One region of the Companilactobacillus halodurans genome, then DNA from elsewhere that is predicted to be linked to it. Evidence: riboswitches for the same ligand, from Rfam matches in the RefSeq annotation. Region 1 holds a riboswitch; the other holds the start of a gene.
What was found. Region 1 has a riboswitch for lysine ahead of lysA (diaminopimelate decarboxylase). Riboswitches for the same ligand answer to the same signal wherever they lie in the genome.
Positions count from the first base shown of each region.

Region 2: linked by a shared signal. The riboswitch ahead of FHL05_RS01475 (amino acid permease) and the one ahead of lysA (diaminopimelate decarboxylase) in region 1 are both predicted to bind lysine.

Region 1 covers NZ_VDFO01000001.1:61,825-70,813, reverse strand. Annotated here, with positions in the region: gene FHL05_RS00290 (GH25 family lysozyme) at 1-168, shown strand, start outside; tRNA gene FHL05_RS00285 (tRNA-Arg) at 1,368-1,441, shown strand; gene dapF (diaminopimelate epimerase) at 1,494-2,465, opposite strand; gene FHL05_RS00275 (aspartate kinase) at 2,480-3,838, opposite strand; lysine riboswitch at 3,985-4,168, shown strand; gene lysA (diaminopimelate decarboxylase) at 4,247-5,530, shown strand; gene dapD (2,3,4,5-tetrahydropyridine-2,6-dicarboxylate N-acetyltransferase) at 5,546-6,250, shown strand; gene FHL05_RS00260 (N-acetyldiaminopimelate deacetylase) at 6,253-7,410, shown strand; gene dapA (4-hydroxy-tetrahydrodipicolinate synthase) at 7,411-8,280, shown strand; gene dapB (4-hydroxy-tetrahydrodipicolinate reductase) at 8,291-8,989, shown strand, end outside.
Region 2 covers NZ_VDFO01000004.1:4,567-13,555, forward strand. Annotated here, with positions in the region: gene FHL05_RS01455 (FAD-binding protein) at 1-435, shown strand, start outside; tRNA gene FHL05_RS01460 (tRNA-Thr) at 554-626, opposite strand; tRNA gene FHL05_RS01465 (tRNA-Asn) at 718-790, opposite strand; gene serS (serine--tRNA ligase) at 855-2,144, opposite strand; gene FHL05_RS01475 (amino acid permease) at 2,464-3,912, opposite strand; lysine riboswitch at 3,992-4,165, opposite strand; gene FHL05_RS01480 (helix-turn-helix domain-containing protein) at 4,305-5,771, shown strand; gene FHL05_RS01485 (DUF916 domain-containing protein) at 5,836-6,951, opposite strand; gene FHL05_RS01490 (WxL protein host-binding domain-containing protein) at 6,956-7,939, opposite strand; gene FHL05_RS01495 (DUF3324 domain-containing protein) at 8,025-8,989, opposite strand, start outside.

The sequences.
Region 1 (8,989 bases):
CCGGTCTTCAATAAGAAAGGAAAGCGTGTACAGAATGCGTCTGTCAGCACTACCAAATCTTTTAAAATTGATGGATTCAAGATTATTAACGGCATTCCGATGGCTAGAATAGCTACGGATGAATACATTCCGTTCGAGTACACTTCTGGATCTGGTTTTAAAGGCTAGATAGAATTAATGTATACACTAATGCATAAAGTAAATAATAATCAAGATTCAGAACAATTAGCTCTCACTCAATATTGGGTGAGAGCTTTTTTTATTTTGGAACTACTTATTATCTATTTGTTAAAGATGATAATGGATTGATTGAAGTCTAAATGTTAGAATGAATGAAATTAAGATATTTCACTTAGAAAAATGAAAAACACAATATAATAGGAAGAAACAAACAAAAAATAGCCTTTTGTTGTCATTGGTGTTGTCACGAGAATAAAAGTACGCTATACTAGTTGTTGCAGTAAGCCGTTGGGCATTTCTTGTGGAGACCCTTACTCTCCGCTTTGATAAATTCATGATTGTTCATTTTAATTTCTGAACATATAAAAAGACTGTTATATCAATGATATGGCAGTCTTTTTTATTACCTTTAATTTCACAAACTTTTATTAAAACATATTATTTAGTTACCATATAGTTTTGGTCTTTCACCATATGGATTTTTGTGCAGTAATCATTTGATTATTATCAGTATTATTTTATAAATTAAATATTTTTTATTTAATAGTTTAGTTTTTCCAAATAAAAGCTTGGATCAACTCTGTTTATTTTAAAGTTGCTATAGTTATTAGTGATGATTAGTGATGAAACGAAGAATAATATTATTATACAGGATAGAAAGAAAACTTTTTAAATACAACTAATGTAAAATATATATAATATACGGCCATAAAATCAAAAAATGTATATGAAAAATTTGATAAAAAACAGAATGCATGATAGAGTTTCATTTGTAGAAGTCAATCCCTCCATTCCCACTTTTGTGGCAGGTAAGTCCTGAATAATGGAGGTTTTTTTACGTCCAAAAATTCAAATAAATATTCTCAACAACTTCATTTTGAAGAACAAAGATAGTTATTTAGTAACAAAGAAATTATTTTTCCAATAAATATGGTGAGTTACTATTTCTATAAAATAAGTTAATATGTCTTTTGATGTTGTTACAGTAATAAAGATACGGTATAATTTAATACATTGTAATTCGTAAGCAGTTTCCTTTGAGCAAATAAGGATATTTTTTATAGTTTAGAACCACAATGAGAATCAAATTGAATTATCTTTGTAATATATTTAATATTTTTTATTAAAACATATACATATATACAGAGTGTATGCTATAATTATTTTTGTTGATTTATTAGTGCTATGCGCCTATAGCGCAATTGGATAGAGTGTCTGACTACGAATCAGAAGGTTGTAGGTTCGACTCCTACTAGGCGCATCAAATAAAAAAGACTTTTGAGATTAAGTTCTCGAAAGTCTTTTTTTTATATCTAATTTTTATTATTGATACTGTTAACAAATTGTCGATAATTATCTTCTTCGCCAGTAATGGTTACTTGAATCGTTTGTAATTTATTTTGATGAAGTTCATCTTCAGGAACTTCCAATTCGTGAGTAAAGGTAGCGTTACCGATCAATCTGATTTGACTGTTTTCTGGCTGACTTTCCAAAGTAATATGAGTTTTGACCATTCCACCAGGATTATAAACCTCAATATCTTTTTCAGGGTCAAATTGGTCAGAGTGAAGCATTGCAAACATCAAACTAGTTGCTGACATCCCGGTGCCACAAGCATTAGTAAAACCAACGCCACGTTCGTAAGTTTGTACAAATAATTTATTGGTGTTCAAAATCTGTGCAAAACTGACGTTGACACCTTCTGGGAAATAAGGATTTTTCCGATTCAATCTTTGTCCCAAATCACCCAATTCTAATTGACTAACTTCAGGAACGAAGCTAATCAAGTGCGGATTAGGAACAGCAACGGCAGAAAAACTTTGGTCAGGTAGAAATTCTGGTACGTGTTCATCAATCATTTGATCTAAATCTTTATAGGCGAATGGTAATGTATCTTTTTGGAAACTAATTGGCGAAATTTCAACGCTAAAGGCTGGAACGTTTTCATAAAAATCGTCAGCTTTAGACACGCTTAAATCTGCCGACATCGTTTCAACTTTGAAATCTTCCAAGTGATATTTTTCGCAAAGATAACGACTGACAGTCCTCAATCCATTGCCACACATCTTAGCTTCACTGCCGTCAGCATTAATAACTCGCATTTTGCCTAAGCAATTTTCACTAGTGTCGATTACCAAAAGACCATCAGCACCATCTAAGACATCCTGGCACAAGTTGATTGCTAATCTTTTTAGTTCTTCATCATTCAAAGCTTTTTCCAGTAAAGTTTGGTCGAGGATAAAAAATTTATTTTCAGAACCATGGACCTTGAGTAGTTTTACCAATTTGATCACCTCAGTTAATTAAAAAAAGTTTTATAAATCTGTCTGACAGCATCATCTGCATCAGCTTCTTGAACACCAATCATGATTGAAATCCGTGAAGCGCCTTGGTTAATCATATGAATTGCAATATTATTTTGAGTTAAGGAATCAATGATTTCACCAAGAGTATTAACATTATGAGCGATACTTTCGCCTACCACCATAATAATTGCATAATCATCAATCCATTCCAAATAATCGGGTTGTAAGACTTCTTTGACATCGTGACATAAATGCTCAATGGTAGTCTTGTTAAGCTTAGACCGGTCAAAAATGACAGTCAAATCGTCAATTCCAGATGGCATGTGTTCATAAGAAATGCCGTACTTATAAAAAATTTTCAGTAGTTTAAGAGTAAAGCCCACTTCCTTATTTAGCAAATAACGATGTAAGTATAAAGCTGAAAATCTTTTTGAACAAGCGATTCCGGTAATTTGATTGGATGGGTTGAATAAAAATTGTTCCGGAACGATCAAGGTACCATCAGCTGCAGGATTGTTAGTATTTTTAACGTTAACAGGTACCTGACCTTGAATAGCTGGGATAATGGCTTCGTCTTGGAAAACCGAAAAGCCGGCATATGATAATTCACGCATTTCTCGATAAGACATTTTTTTGATTGCCTGGGGATTTTTAACTACGTGGTTATTGGCTGCATAAATTGCATCGACATCAGTGAAGTTTTCGTACATATCGGCATGCAATCCTTTGCTGAGCATTGCTCCAGTGATATCTGAGCCGCCCCTTGAGAAAGTATAAATTTCTCCTTTTTGGTTGTAACAGAAAAAGCCTGGAAAGACTAAACGACTATCTTTAGGAAGAGACAGTTTGTCTAGATTTAAATATGTTTCTGGTGAAATATCGGCGTCATTAGGTTGACCATGAACGATAATACCTGCATCTTTAGGGTCAACAAATTTAGCTTTGATTCCTTCTTTATTTAAAATTTCACTTAGTAAAATGGCATTTAAAAATTCCCCGTGAGCTTTAAATGTGGCCATTAGGTGTTCTTCATCTGAATATTTGGCTTTTGCTAGGTCAGTCAGTTTTTTCTTTAATTTCTGAATAACTTTATCGTCAAGTTGAAAGTGGTCACTGATTTCATGATATCTTGAGATAATTTCTTTTATATAGTTTGTATAATCTTCGTGGGCGATAACTGTTTTTGCATAGTCGATCAAAAGATCGGTAACTTTTGTATCACCTGCGAAGCGTTTACCTGGAGCCGATGTAACGATAACTTTTCTTTCAAAATCTTCATTAATAATCTTAATGACCTTGTCAAATTGTTCACCGGTTGCAAGAGAACTGCCCCCAAACTTGATGACCTTCATAAAATACACCTCTAAAAATTAAATAGATTTTAATGATGAGTGTACCATTTTTTGCTGTCATGACAAGAAAAAAAATTAAAATATTAGAAATATGAGAATATTACTAATTTGGCTTGACGAATAATGAGTGTTGTTATAATCTTAATACCAATAAAAGAGGTCGCAATCAACATCAGTAAATGAGGGAGCTTCTGTAAGAGCTAAGAACTTATTTGAAAGGGAAGATTGCCGAAGCACTAAATTTTACAGAATTTAGCGAGCTGGGACGTATTAACAAAAGAATACGGACTGTCGTGGCTAAACTGTCAGTCACGTTGAGCTTATGACAAAATTGATGCAGATATCGTGTGGATCTCTTTGTTATATGCAAAGAGATCCTTTTTTATTTGGTAAAAAGGAGTAGTTGAGATGATAAGAAATGAATTGACCAGCAAAAATGGACATTTGATTATTGGCGGCGTGGATAGCGTTGACTTAGCCAAAAAATATGGTACGCCGCTTTATGTATTTGATATTGAAATGATTCGTAGCCAAATAAGAAAATTTAAAGCTGCTTTTGAAGAAAATGATTTAAATTATCAAATCAGCTATGCTAGCAAGGCTTTCGCAGTTAAAGCCATTTACCAAGTTATGAAACAGGAAAATGCTCATATCGATGTAGTTTCTGGAGGCGAGTTATTCACCGCTCTTGAAGCAGGCTTTCCAAGCGATAAGATAAGTTTTCATGGTAACAATAAGTCCTATGCCGAGTTGGAAATGGCTGTGAAAAATCATATCGGTGTAATTATTCTAGATAACTTTCACGAAATAGAATTATTGTCAGATGTTTTACAAAGTAATAATGCGTCCGTAAATGTGATGCTGCGTTTGACCCCTGGTATTTCAGCTCACACGCATAAATACGATCAAACTGGTCAGACCGATAGTAAATTCGGCTTTGATGTTGAATCTGGTCAAGCTAGTCAAGCTGCTAAGGCGGTTTTAAATAATAAGCAGATGAATTTATTAGGAATCCATGCTCATATTGGTTCACAGATTTTTGGTACTGAAGGCTTCATTATGTTGGCCAAGAAGATGATGGAAATCGCTAAACAATTAAAGGAAGAATTTAATTATTGGCCTCAAGTTATTAACTTAGGCGGTGGTTTTGGAATCAGCTACAACCAAGATGACGACCCAATTTCAGCTTCAGAGTTTATTTCTAAAATTGCTGCTGAATTAAAAAAATCTGATGAAAATGTTCCAGAGATTTGGATTGAACCTGGACGCTCGATTGTTGGTGCTAGTGGCTACACGCTTTATACGATAGGCTCTAGAAAAGATGTTCCTCAGCATCTACCATATGTCTCAGTCGACGGCGGCATGGGAGATAATATTCGTCCAGCCTTATATCAAGCTAAATATGAAGCAGTCGTTGCCAATAAGATGGATGAAAAAGATGTAGAAACTGCTCATATCGCTGGCAAATATTGTGAGTCTGGTGATATCTTAATTGATAAGCAAGCTTTGCCAAAGACAAAACCTGGCGATATCTTAGCAATTTTAGATACTGGGGCTTACGGATATTCAATGGCGATGAATTATAATCGCAATCCTAGACCCGCAGTTGTCTTTGTTGAAAATGGTCAGTCCAAGTTAGTGGTTAAGCGCGAAACTTATCAAGATTTAATTAGTTTAGATTGTGATTATTAATTGGAGGAAAATTAGATGTCAAAAATGAGTGCAGAAGAAATTATTAATTTTATTGGAAATTCAAAAAAAACGACCCCAGTCAAAGTTTATTTACAAGGGGATGTTACTAAAATAAGTTTTCCTTCAGAAGTAAATGTTTTTAAAAGCAATGATTTAGCAATTATTATTGGTGATTTTAAAAAAATCTATCCTATTTTAGAGCAAAATAAATTAACCGATTATTATGTTGAAACAATAGCCCAAAATTCAGCCGTACCGATGCTTGATATCAAGAACATCAATGCACGAATTGAACCAGGTGCAATCATTAGAGATCAAGTTGAAATTGGTGATGGAGCAGTTATCATGATGGGTGCTGTTATCAATATCGGTGCTGAAATTGGAAATGACTCAATGATTGATATGGGAGCTGTTCTCGGTGGTCGTGCAATCGTTGGAACAAATTCACATATTGGTGCTAATGCCGTTTTAGCCGGTGTCGTTGAACCAGCTTCAGCTCAACCAGTTAGAATCGGCAACAATGTTGTAGTTGGTGCCAATGCAGTTGTTCTAGAGGGAATTCAAGTTGGCGATGATGCTGTTATCGGTGCTGGTTCCGTCGTTACCAAAGATGTTGCCAGTGGAACCGTCGTTGCTGGTGTTCCTGCTAAGATTCTTAAAGAAAAAGATCAAAAAACAACTGATAAGACAAAAATAGAGAGTACTTTAAGGAAGTTATAATCATGGTCTTAAGTGAAACTGAATTAATTGATATTAGACGTCATTTACATACGATTCCAGAACTTTCATTAGAAGAATTCAAAACGCATGACTACCTCAAACAAGTGATAAGTAAATTTTCTCAAGTCAATATGGAAATTAAAGAGCTACCAGAACTTCCAACTGCTCTGTTGGTGTTGATAAAAGGGAGCAATCCTAAGAGAAATATCGGTTATCGCTGTGATATGGATGCGTTGCCTGTTAACGAAACAAACGGCTTAAAATATGCATCTCAAACAAAGGGTGTGATGCATGCCTGTGGACACGATATTCATATGACCGTGGCTTTAGGCATTCTAAGTTATTATGCTGAGCATCAACCAAAGGATAATTTGATATTCTTCTTTCAACCAGCCGAAGAAAGTCAAAGCGGCGGTAGAAAAGCTTATGATTTGGGAGCTTTTTCTAAACGTTTCCAGGTCGATGAATTTTATGGATTGCACGATAATGCCCAATTAAAAACTGGCGTTATAGGTTGTCGTAACGGTACTTTGTTTGCCGGGACAACGGAAGTAAATGTTGATATTAAAGGAAAAAGCGGTCACGCTGCATATCCACAGCTAGCTAATGATTCGATTGTTATTGCTGCTAATTTCATTGAGCAAGTTCAAACTATTATTTCACGAAATATTGATCCAACTCGTTGTGGAGTAATTACTTTTGGAAAAATTGAAGCCGGTGTAATTAGAAATGTTATCGCTGGTAAAGTTCATTTAGAAGGAACGATTCGAGGTTTGACGCAAAGTATGATTGAATACTTGCGTTTAAGGATTTCCGAAATTGCTGAAGGCTTGGAGAAGTCATTTAATTGTTCAATCAAAATCAATTTCAATCAGGGCGGTTATTACCCAGTTGAAAACGATCCAGTTTTGACTAAACGTTTTATCGAATATATGCAACAAAATAAAGCTGTTGATTTTGAAGAGACAGCTCCAGCTATGACAGGTGAAGATTTTGGATATTTGTTGAATAAAATTCCCGGAACAATGTTTTGGCTAGGGGTGGAAAGCCCTGGTGCTTTACATTCAGCTGACTTTTTGCCTCACGAAGAGGCGATTGAACAAGGAGTCAAAGCAATGGTTGGCTTTTTAAATTATCGAATGAATTTGGAGGAGAAATAAATGTTTAACGATGTTGATTTGATGACGGCTATTATTACGCCATTTGCACAAAATGGAGAAGTAGATTATAAAGCTCTAAAGAAATTGACAGAGCATTTATTGGCTACAGGAAGCCAAGGATTCGTCATTGGTGGAACGACTGGTGAAACTCCTACTTTAACTGAAAAAGAAAAATTAGACTTATATCAAGAGTTCGTTAAGATTGTAGATCACCGAGTTCCAATAGTTGCGGGTGCCGGCAGTAATAATACAGAACAGACGATTGATTTTATTAATAAATTGTCAAAAATTGATGGTATTGATATGGCTTTAGTAGTAGTTCCTTATTACAACAAGCCTAATCAACGAGGGATGATTGCCCATTTTGAAACAGTTGCCAAGAATTCACCTTTACCAATTATGATTTATAACATTCCTGGTCGAACAGGCGTCTTGATGGAAAAAGAAACCGTCGTTAAATTAGCTCAAAATAGCAATATTTCTGGAGTTAAGCAGTGCAATACCCTGGAAGATTTGGAATACATTGTTGAACATACCGATAAAGATTTTGCAGTTTACAGTGGTGAAGATGCTCAAGCTTTGTTTGCTAAGGTGATTGGTGCTAATGGCGTTGTTTCTGTAGCTTCTCATATTTATGGAAACGAAATGACAGAGATGTATAAGGATCTTGATGAAGGAAATTATCAAATTGCTGGCAAGATTCAACGTCAATTAACTCCTAAAATGAGTGCTTTATTTATGTATCCATCACCATCGCCTGTTAAGGCAGCTTTGAACCAGTTGGGTTATGAAGTTGGTGGCTGTCGTTTGCCAATTGTTTCTTTGAATGATGAAGAAAAAAATATTTTATTCAAAAAATTAGATTTATAGGAGCTTTCGTATGATAAAAGTTATTATTTCTGGTTTCAATGGTTCAATGGGTCAAAAGGCTGTCAATATGGTCAATTCAGCGTCTGATATGCAACTAGTTGCTGGATATAATTCAATTATTACTGATCTTGATCCGAAAACCTATGGATTATCGGATGATGTCAAAGTGTTTAATAAATTAGCTGATATTAATATTGAAGCTGATATTTGGATTGACTTTTCAGTTCCAAGTGCTGTTTTTGAAAATACTAAATTTGCAATCGAACAGGGGATTCGACCTGTGATTGGAACTAGTGGAATGAGTGAAGATCAAACTTCTGAATTAAAAAAATTGGCTGATTCAAAAGAATTAGGTGGAATTATTGCTTCAAACTTTGGACTTTCAGCTGTTTTAATGATGAAATTTGCGCAGGTAGCTGCAAAATATTTCTCGGAATCAGAAATTGTTGAAAAGCATCATGAAGATAAAATCGATGCACCTTCTGGTACGGCCATGAATACGGCTCGCTTGATTTATCAAGCTCGAGGTAAAGATCAAGAACAACATAGTAGTGAAGATCCACTTCATACAAGAGGTGGAGATTATCATGGAACTAAGATTCATGCACTTCGCTTGCCAGGTTTTGTAGCCGATGAAGAGGTCATCTTTGGCGGCGTCGGTGAAACATTGACGATTTCTCAAAGTACAAGCGACCGTGAATCATTTATG
Region 2 (8,989 bases), on a different contig from region 1:
GGCAGCAACCTAGCTGAGAATTTAATCTTCGGTAAAATTGCCGGTGAAAATGCTGCCGAAAAGAAACCTGAAATTAAAGTTGAAACAGTCCAAACTGATGCCAATTCTTCAGCTAGCGTTCACGAATCTGGTTTAGGCTCTGATGTTGGTGAAGAACATTTTGAAACTAAAGCTAACCAATATATCGGCAAGTCAACTGCTGGCATGGGCAATGAAATCGTTGTTCGGGTCACTGCCAAAAATAAATCCGATATCGAAAATATCGAAATTTTGAAACAAAGCGAATCTGACGATTACGGACTGAAAGCTGTTAAAGAACTTCCTCAAGAAATCGTTGAGAAGAACTCAACTGATGTTGATACAGTTTCTGGTGCTTCCGCTTCAAGTAAGGCAATTAAAGAAGCTGTTCAAAATGCTTTAAACCAAATAAAATAATTTAATTAAAGTAATAAACACGATAATCAAAAGATTGGTTATCGTGTTTTTTTGCAAAAAAAAAGTAAACGTTGATTACTCAACGTTTACTTGGAAGGATATTTCACTTCATTATCTATGCCGTCTGCAGGATTTGAACCTGTGACCGCCGGTTTACGATACCGATGCTCTACCAACTGAGCTAAGACGGCAAAAATAAAGAAAAACCTATAAAAAAATTACATCTAATTCTTTGAACTAGATGTAATTTATTGGACACCTAGGTTTTCCTAAGTATTATAACTCCGGATGTCAGACTCGAACTGACGACACCCTGATTAACAGTCAGATGCTCTACCAACTGAGCTAATCCGGAATAATTCAATAGCTCTTTAACAGAACTATTAAATTTTATCAATTTATCGGCTTTAGGTCAATAACTATTTGGCATTTTCTTTAGTAATTTTTGTTACGCCACCCATATATGGTACTAAAACATCGGGAATTGTTACTGATCCGTCTTCATTTTGATTGTTTTCAAGAATTGCAGCAACTGTACGACCAGCAGCTAGTCCTGAACCATTCAATGTGTGAGCCAATCTAGTCTTGCCATTAGCATCACGATAACGAATGTGAGCACGACGAGCTTGGAAATCAAGACAGTTTGAACAACTTGAAACTTCACGATACTTGTCTTGAGCAGGCATCCAAACTTCAAGGTCATAAGTCTTAGCAGAACTGAAACTTGCATCCCCACTTGAAAGAACGATAACGTGATATGGAAGTCCTAATTGTTGCAAAATGTTTTCAGCATTAGCTGTCAACTTCTCCAATTCGTCGTATGATTCTTCAGGCTTTGCCACCTTAACCATTTCGACCTTGTTGAATTGGTGCATTCTAATCAAACCACGAGTATCACGACCAGCAGAACCAGCTTCAGAACGGAAGCAAGGTGTTAGAGCTGTGACATACTTAGGCAAGTCTTTTTCATCCAAAATCTTATCAGCAAAGTAGTTCGTCAATGGAACTTCAGCAGTTGGAATCAAAGTCAATGGGTTTTCGTCGACCATTACGGTATAAACGTCTTCAGTAAACTTAGGAAATTGACTAGTACCAAACATAGCATCGTTGTTAACTAAGTATGGAGGAATTACTTCGGTATAGCCTTCCTTTTGGTGTTGATCCAACATGAAATTATAAACTGCACGTTCCAATCTGGCACCCATACCAATGTAGTAAACGAAACGACTACCAGAAACCTTTGTAGCTTGTTCAAAGTCTAAGATTCCTAGTTCTTCACCGATATCCCAGTGGTGGCGAGGTTTGAAGCCTTCCTTAGGAATAGCGCCAACCTTTCTGATTTCCACATTAGTGCTTTCGTCAGGTCCAACAGGAACAGAATCGTCGGGAATATTAGGAAGACGAACCAAAATATAATTCATCTTTTCTTGAGCTTCTTCAAGTTCACTATCGATTGACTTAATATCGCTACCAACTTGTTTCATAGCAGCAATTTCATCGTCAGCACTTTCCTTGTTGCGTTTCTTTGTTGCAATATCTTGAGAAACCTTATTTCTCTTTTCTTTCAATGTTTCAGTCTTAACTAACAAGTCACGACGCTTTTCATCGTATGAAAGCAATTCATCGATTTCTTCAGCCTTAACGCCACGTGAAGCTAATTTATCCTTAATCCAATCTGGATCTTTTCTAATCAACTTAATGTCTAACATGACCAACCTCCTATATTTTAACTGTGCCACATAAGTAAACAGTTTTGATAAAAACTAACGCATAAAAAATAGCCGATTCATCCCAATAAAGGGACGAATCGACTATTCGCGGTACCACCCAGTTTCAGCGTATGCAAATACACTGCACTTTCAGATTTTATCGGATCAAACCGAACGGAATTACCCGTTACCATAGAATGCTGGAATAAAAACCTTAACGATTCACACCGACCATCGTCTCTCTGAAGGGTTTGTGAGTAGGCACTCTTTTAGCGTTATATTCATCTTTAATAATAGTTTAAAGCATCACAAATTTCAACTAGTAATGATTATCCTTCTTTTCTTGCTCAACATCGATATCTTCAAGTTTCAAGAACTTAGTCTTATGCTTAATCTTGTAGTAAGCCCAGCAAATAAAGAGAATAATCAAACCACTGTAACTAATCAATAAACGTCCAAAGTTGAAATTAACCATTGAACGAACATCTTGACCCAAAATAATAATGATACCTAAGATAATGGCTAAAATTGGACCAAATGGGAACCACTTAGCCTTGTATCTCAAATCATCGAGACTGTATCCCTTATATAGGTAAGCCTTTCTGAAGCGGTAATGGGAAAAAGCGATTCCCAGCCAAGCGATAAATCCAGTCAACCCACTAGCAGCAACTAGTAATTCATAAAATGAGTCGCCATATAAACTTGTAAATAGCGCGATGGCTCCAATTAGCGCTGTCAAAAGAAGTGAGAAGACGGGAACCCCACGACCATTAGTTCTTTGAAAAGCCTTAGGTGCCATGCCATTTTTACTCATTGACCAAAGCATCCGACTAGCAGCATAAAGACCTGAGTTAGCAGCTGAAATAACCGAAGTTAAAATTACAGCATTCATGACTCCAGCGGCTAAAGGAATCCCGACTTTCTTAAAGACAATCGTAAATGGACTGATAGCAATATCGCCAGCACCTGAACCCAACAAGTTAGGACTTGTATAAGGAATCAAGGCACCAATAACAGCGATTGATAAAATATAAAATAGAAGGATTCTCCAAAAGACTTGTTTGATAGCCTTAGGAATACTCTTTTCTGGCGTTGCTGATTCACCAGCTGTGATACCGATCAATTCAGTTCCCTGAAATGAGAACCCAGCAACGACGAAGACGCTTAGGATTGCCGGTATTCCTCCGACAAAAGGTGCCTTCTTATATGAATAATTTGTCAATCCGACAAAGTTTTGATTACCTAAAATACCAAGAATGCTTAAAATACCAACAATCAAGAAGATAATAACGGCGGTAACCTTGATTGATGACAACCAATATTCTGTTTCTCCAAATGAACTTACCGAAATAAAATTAATTACCAAGAGGATTATCATGAACGTCAAACTGATTTTCCACGAAGTCCAGCTTGGGAACCAATACTTAACTACTAAAGAAATTGTAGATAGGTCGACTGCCAGTGTGATAGCCCAGTTGAACCAGTAATTCCAACCTAGCGCAAACCCAAAAGCAGGGTCGATAAATTTTGTTGCATATGTAGCGAACGATCCAGAGACTGGCATATATGTTGCCATTTCTCCTAGACTAGTCATCAAGAAGTACACCATGATACCGATAGCCACATAAGCTATCAAAGCTCCTCCTGGACCAGCTGTTGAAATCGACGAGCCACTTGCGACAAAGAGCCCAGTTCCAATTGAACCACCAAGCGCAATCATCGATAAGTGACGGGTCTTCAACGACCTATTCACATCATTATTTTCCATCTTTCATTCCCCTTTTTGGATATAAAAAAAATCCTTATTATCAGAGGAACTACCGACAATAAGGATTATAATTATCCCATTAATCAATAGCTCAACGCAAAAAGCGACAGTCTACTGCCTATTAAGCAATAGCCCAATCAAATTACCAAGTAGGGATAACATGATTTCGGCAAACTTTCCTTTCATATTTTTTCAAAGTACCCTATCCGCACTCAAAAATACTAATAATAAAGATTGCACCTCTATCTGATTACAAAACATTATAAATAAATGTTAAGATAGTAGCAAGTAGTGTTTCGTATATTATTAAACTTTTTTAATTATAACGTTACCGGGGGAAGACATATGTTGGAGCAAATTTTCTTAGTAAGCAAGACGTTGAGAAATACCACATGCTAACTGTGATTAAATCGTTACCTCCTCGTGAAGTAAACTTGAGTAATATCAGTAACCGACTACAATTCACCTACCAAAAAACATATAATATTTTCCAAGCATTACTAGAAGACCTTGCTGACGTCGCTCCCGATATTGATGCTAGCGATACAAAGATAGAATCAATCGACTTCAGCAAAATTGCCATCGATACTTATCGACTATACTTGGTTAAAAATTCCATCGTTTTCCAAGCTTTCAATTATGGATTGACTAGTTCTAATCCTTCATTTGAAAGTTTTAGTAGCGACCACTTTACCAGTAAGTCAACTTTGAACCGACGGATGTCAAAATTCCGTGCATTCTTAAAGAATTTTGGCCTGAAGATTTCTAACTCGACACTAGAAATCAAAGGAAACGAAAAGAATATCCGCTGGATGGCATATTATGTTTATTGGTACACTTATCACGGTCAAGAATGGCCTTTTACACTAATCCAAGAAAATTCAATCGACCAGATTATCGGACGCGCGGGGATCAAATTCGATAATCCAATCGTTCATATTCAATTAAAATATTTTTTAGCTATTTCACGGATTAGACTTATCAAACGTAACTACATCGAAGAATTGCCTTATTATAACGATGTTTTCGGTGATCAAATGCTTGGTCAGGATATCTTGACCCATGAGGATTATCCAATTGTGCCTATTTTGGCGTTGGATAATGAAAATAAGTTAGTCAATCTCTTTAGAAAGACCGCTTTTCAACCTAGCGATACGGCTTTTGAACAACCAATCAACGCTAATGCTAGAATCAACCCGAAATTCTATGCGCTCGTTTATCACTTTATAGATTTTTTGAAAGAACATTATCACGACGACATGAGTGTTTATCACAATCAAAAGACTTTGAAACACATCATGACCTACGTCACAAGAGACATCGTATTCTATTATATTATGGCGCCTTATTCAATCATGCATCTAGATACGATGTACACTTCCGATGAAGAACGAGTTTATACGGATTTATATAAAGATATCTATAAATTCTTCTCAAACGTTGACCAAAACGAATTTACTGGTATCTATAATGCATCCGAATTGATTTCTAGAAATCTTTATCAGGTCTTGCCAAGTTACATCTCCACGATTCGTGAGGAAGACGTTATCAAGGTCAAAGTTTTGATTGATCCTGGTAACCAAGCAGCTGAAGTAGTTTTGAGGAATATCAGAACTTTGAAGTTCGTTGAAATCGTTCCAAGCAACGTTTACGAAAATGTCGATGTTTTGATAACATCTTTAGACGTCTTGCCATTAGATATCGAAAAAAAGAAATATCCAGAGAATCTAAAAGTGATTACTTGGGATATTTCTTCGACAAGACCAGACTATATTTGGTTGCTGATTCAACTGAATGCAGTTTATGTGAAGAAACTCAAAAATAAAATTGATAATAAAAAGAAGAAAAAAGCACTTTAAAGCATTAAGAAATAGGCCAAGGTAATCAAAATGGATTACCTTGGCCTATTTGTTTTGAACTAGATTATTTCTTATGACGCGACGATCTAGTGTCGCCTGAACGAGTCTTCTTAGAATCATCAGTTTGTTTCTTATTTGGCAATCTGAACTTGCCGCGGCCTTTCTTAGGGCCATCACCCTTGTTACGTTGTGAATAGTAGAGATACATCCAAACGACGACCGCTATTAAAACGATGATGCCAACAATAATAGCTATCCACTGTTTATTGTTAGTTTGTTGCTTAGGCGTGGCTGCTTCAGTCACGTTATCAGCTTCTCTTTGTTTAACGGTAATATTGTAGTTGAATGACTTATTAAAGCCATTGTTATTCTTTAAAGTGATTTGAGCTTTATAAGTTCCAGCTGTTAACTTTTTAATTGGAATAAAATAGTTAAATCGCGAATTAGGAGCTATCTGCAAGTTATCAGCATTGTAATTGGTCGTCTTAGAGCCATTTTTAATTTTAGCTGTTAGAGACACTTTATTGATGTTTATCGGTGCGGTATTGTCCATCGTATAGGCAATCCCGGTTGAACCAGCCACTGCTTTAGGAGCAGCTGAAGTCAAATGCATATCTGGCATGACCCCATCATCTTTTGAACGAAGCACGACGCCTTTAACGTAGTGAACTTGATTCTTGATGTTGATATTCTTTGATTTGGTAGGACTGACTGACGCCGTTGTCGTGACACCACCCAAAATAATACCAGCATATTCGGAAGCTGGTGATTTCACCTTAAATTCGACTGTCTTGTTTTCCCCAGTCTTTAACTTAACGACTTGCTTACGTTTGCCATCAACTAACGAGGTCAAAGATGGCAGTTTAGACTTGTAAGGCTTGGCATCATATTTGTCATAGCCGATGACCCCTGAATCTGCTGTATAGGCATTATTGACTTCTGCTTTGACGGTAATAGGTTTGCTCCCCGTATTAGCAATCAAAACTTTTAAAGTCTGCTCCTTATTTGGTTCTACTTTCAAATCAAAATAAGATTCATCTTTATTAATCTGATTATTCGGCAAAATTGCCTGAATGGCATAGGACTTATCAGAGTCAGCTTTAATTGTTGTCGCAAATGGCAAAATAGTTGCCAAGAGCAATAATAATGTTGAAAAAAAGATAATTATTCGTTTCTTCATACTTTTAGCTCCTACCTGAATACCAGATTGCCCAGAAAATTAAGAAGATGATTGAAACCAAGACGCAGACAATCAAGATATATGTTGTAGTCTTATTATATATCAAACCCTTGCAACGTTTATTAATATCATTGGCTTGTTCTTGAGTAATTGTGTAAGTTTTATGGAACGTCCAAGTTGCTTTGCCACTACGAGCGGCCCCTTTGACGACATACTTGCCTGCTTGAATCGGCGTAGTATTTTGGTCAAAGTCAACTGGAATACGAGAGTTAGGTGCAACCTTTGGATAAGTCGTATCAACTTGCATCTTTTTAGGACCGAGATTGAATCGATCAAGCCAACTCTTGCGCTTAACTGTCATATGAACGATGACATTTTTCATGATTCCCGGTTCTTTATTTTGGAGATTGATAATTATATGTGGCTTTTTTCTGATGACATCTAATCCCAAATTGTGCAAACTCAATATTCCGCCGACTGGTTTATTATCATCGGTAATCCAAACTGGAACATCCGCATTACCAGGAACTTGATTGCCAGTATCATAAATATTGAAACCACCTAATAACAACCCTTTAATATTTCCACTAGGCAATTTGACTTTAAAAGTTAAATCCTTAGTTTTATTAGGACGTACTAAGACAGTTTGCGGTTTAGTCATATCAGAAAAAGCATACTTCAAGCCATACTGTCCTGCTTTAACATTTTGCGTATAGACGATTTTGCCATCCATCGATGTCGTGGCATTCGTTGGTACAACTCGTAAGTTAGCTTTTCTAACCCCAAAATTAGAAATTGATATTTTTAATGTCCGCACGCCCTTAGACTTCCCCACGATTTGAAAACGATCAGTAACATCTGAATCGTTCTCAATCAAAGGCGTAACGGTTATGCCGTTTAAGTCAGCTTTTACAGCTTGCGGCTTGATAATAAAAGTAACTAATGCAAAGAAAATAATTGATATAAAATAGATAATTTTTTTATTCATAATAATCCTCTAATCAGAGACCTTATGTAATACATGATACTAAAAAAGCTGCTCCAAGTGTTGGAACAGCTTAATTTATTTTTTATTAACGACGACGTCTTCTCGTATTATTACCAGAATTATTATTGCCATTATTATTCTTGTTATTATTTCTCTTACCTAAGTAAATACCTAAGCCGAGGATAATTGCTAATGCAAGAATTGCTAGAAGAATGTATAACCAGAGATAGTTTGGCTTGATACCTGCTAGCTTGTTGTATTTAGCAGCATCGTTATTAGTAATAGTGAAGTCCTTGTTGAGAACCCAGCTCTTGATGCCACCTTCAGTCTTGTAAGTTAACTTCAAGTGATAATCACCAGATTGCAATGACTTTTTACCCCATGAGATTCCCATATTGAAGTTTGTCGTTGGTACAATATCCGCTTGAGAATCCTCAGTTATCTTGAAATCTTTATCACCCTTTTTAGTAATGACCGCGTGTGCTTTCAAAGTACCAGCATAAGAATTAGTAGAATTATGAATATTAGCCTTAACACCTTGATTTTTACCATTGGATGTATTTGTTAATGCTGGCTTAACAGATCTGATGGAGTATTTAGGCTCAACAGATTTATTACCACTTTGACGAATTTGAATAGGAATAGAATAGCTAAATCTATTTTTAATCAACGTACCATTCTTAGAAACAGTTCCTTTAGCTTTTTCTTTATAAGGGGCTACTGAAACACCACCCATCAAAGTACCATTGAATTTCTTTTCAGGAACTTTCATCTTAAAAGTCAACGTTGCTGTCTTATTTCCAGGAACGGAAAAAACCGCTTTCTTAGGAGTTGCTAAACTGCGTGTCTGAATTTTCAAAGATGGGTCAGTAACTTTTAATTTATTATAGCCAATTGCTCCACTATCTGTCGTATAAGCCGTTGTTACATTAAATTTGAATTGTCTAGTTCTATTAGCGCTATTGATAACCATTAATTTCAAATCAACAGATTGGCCAGGATTACCAGTAATATAATAATTGCCACCATCAATATTCAAATTATCAGTAT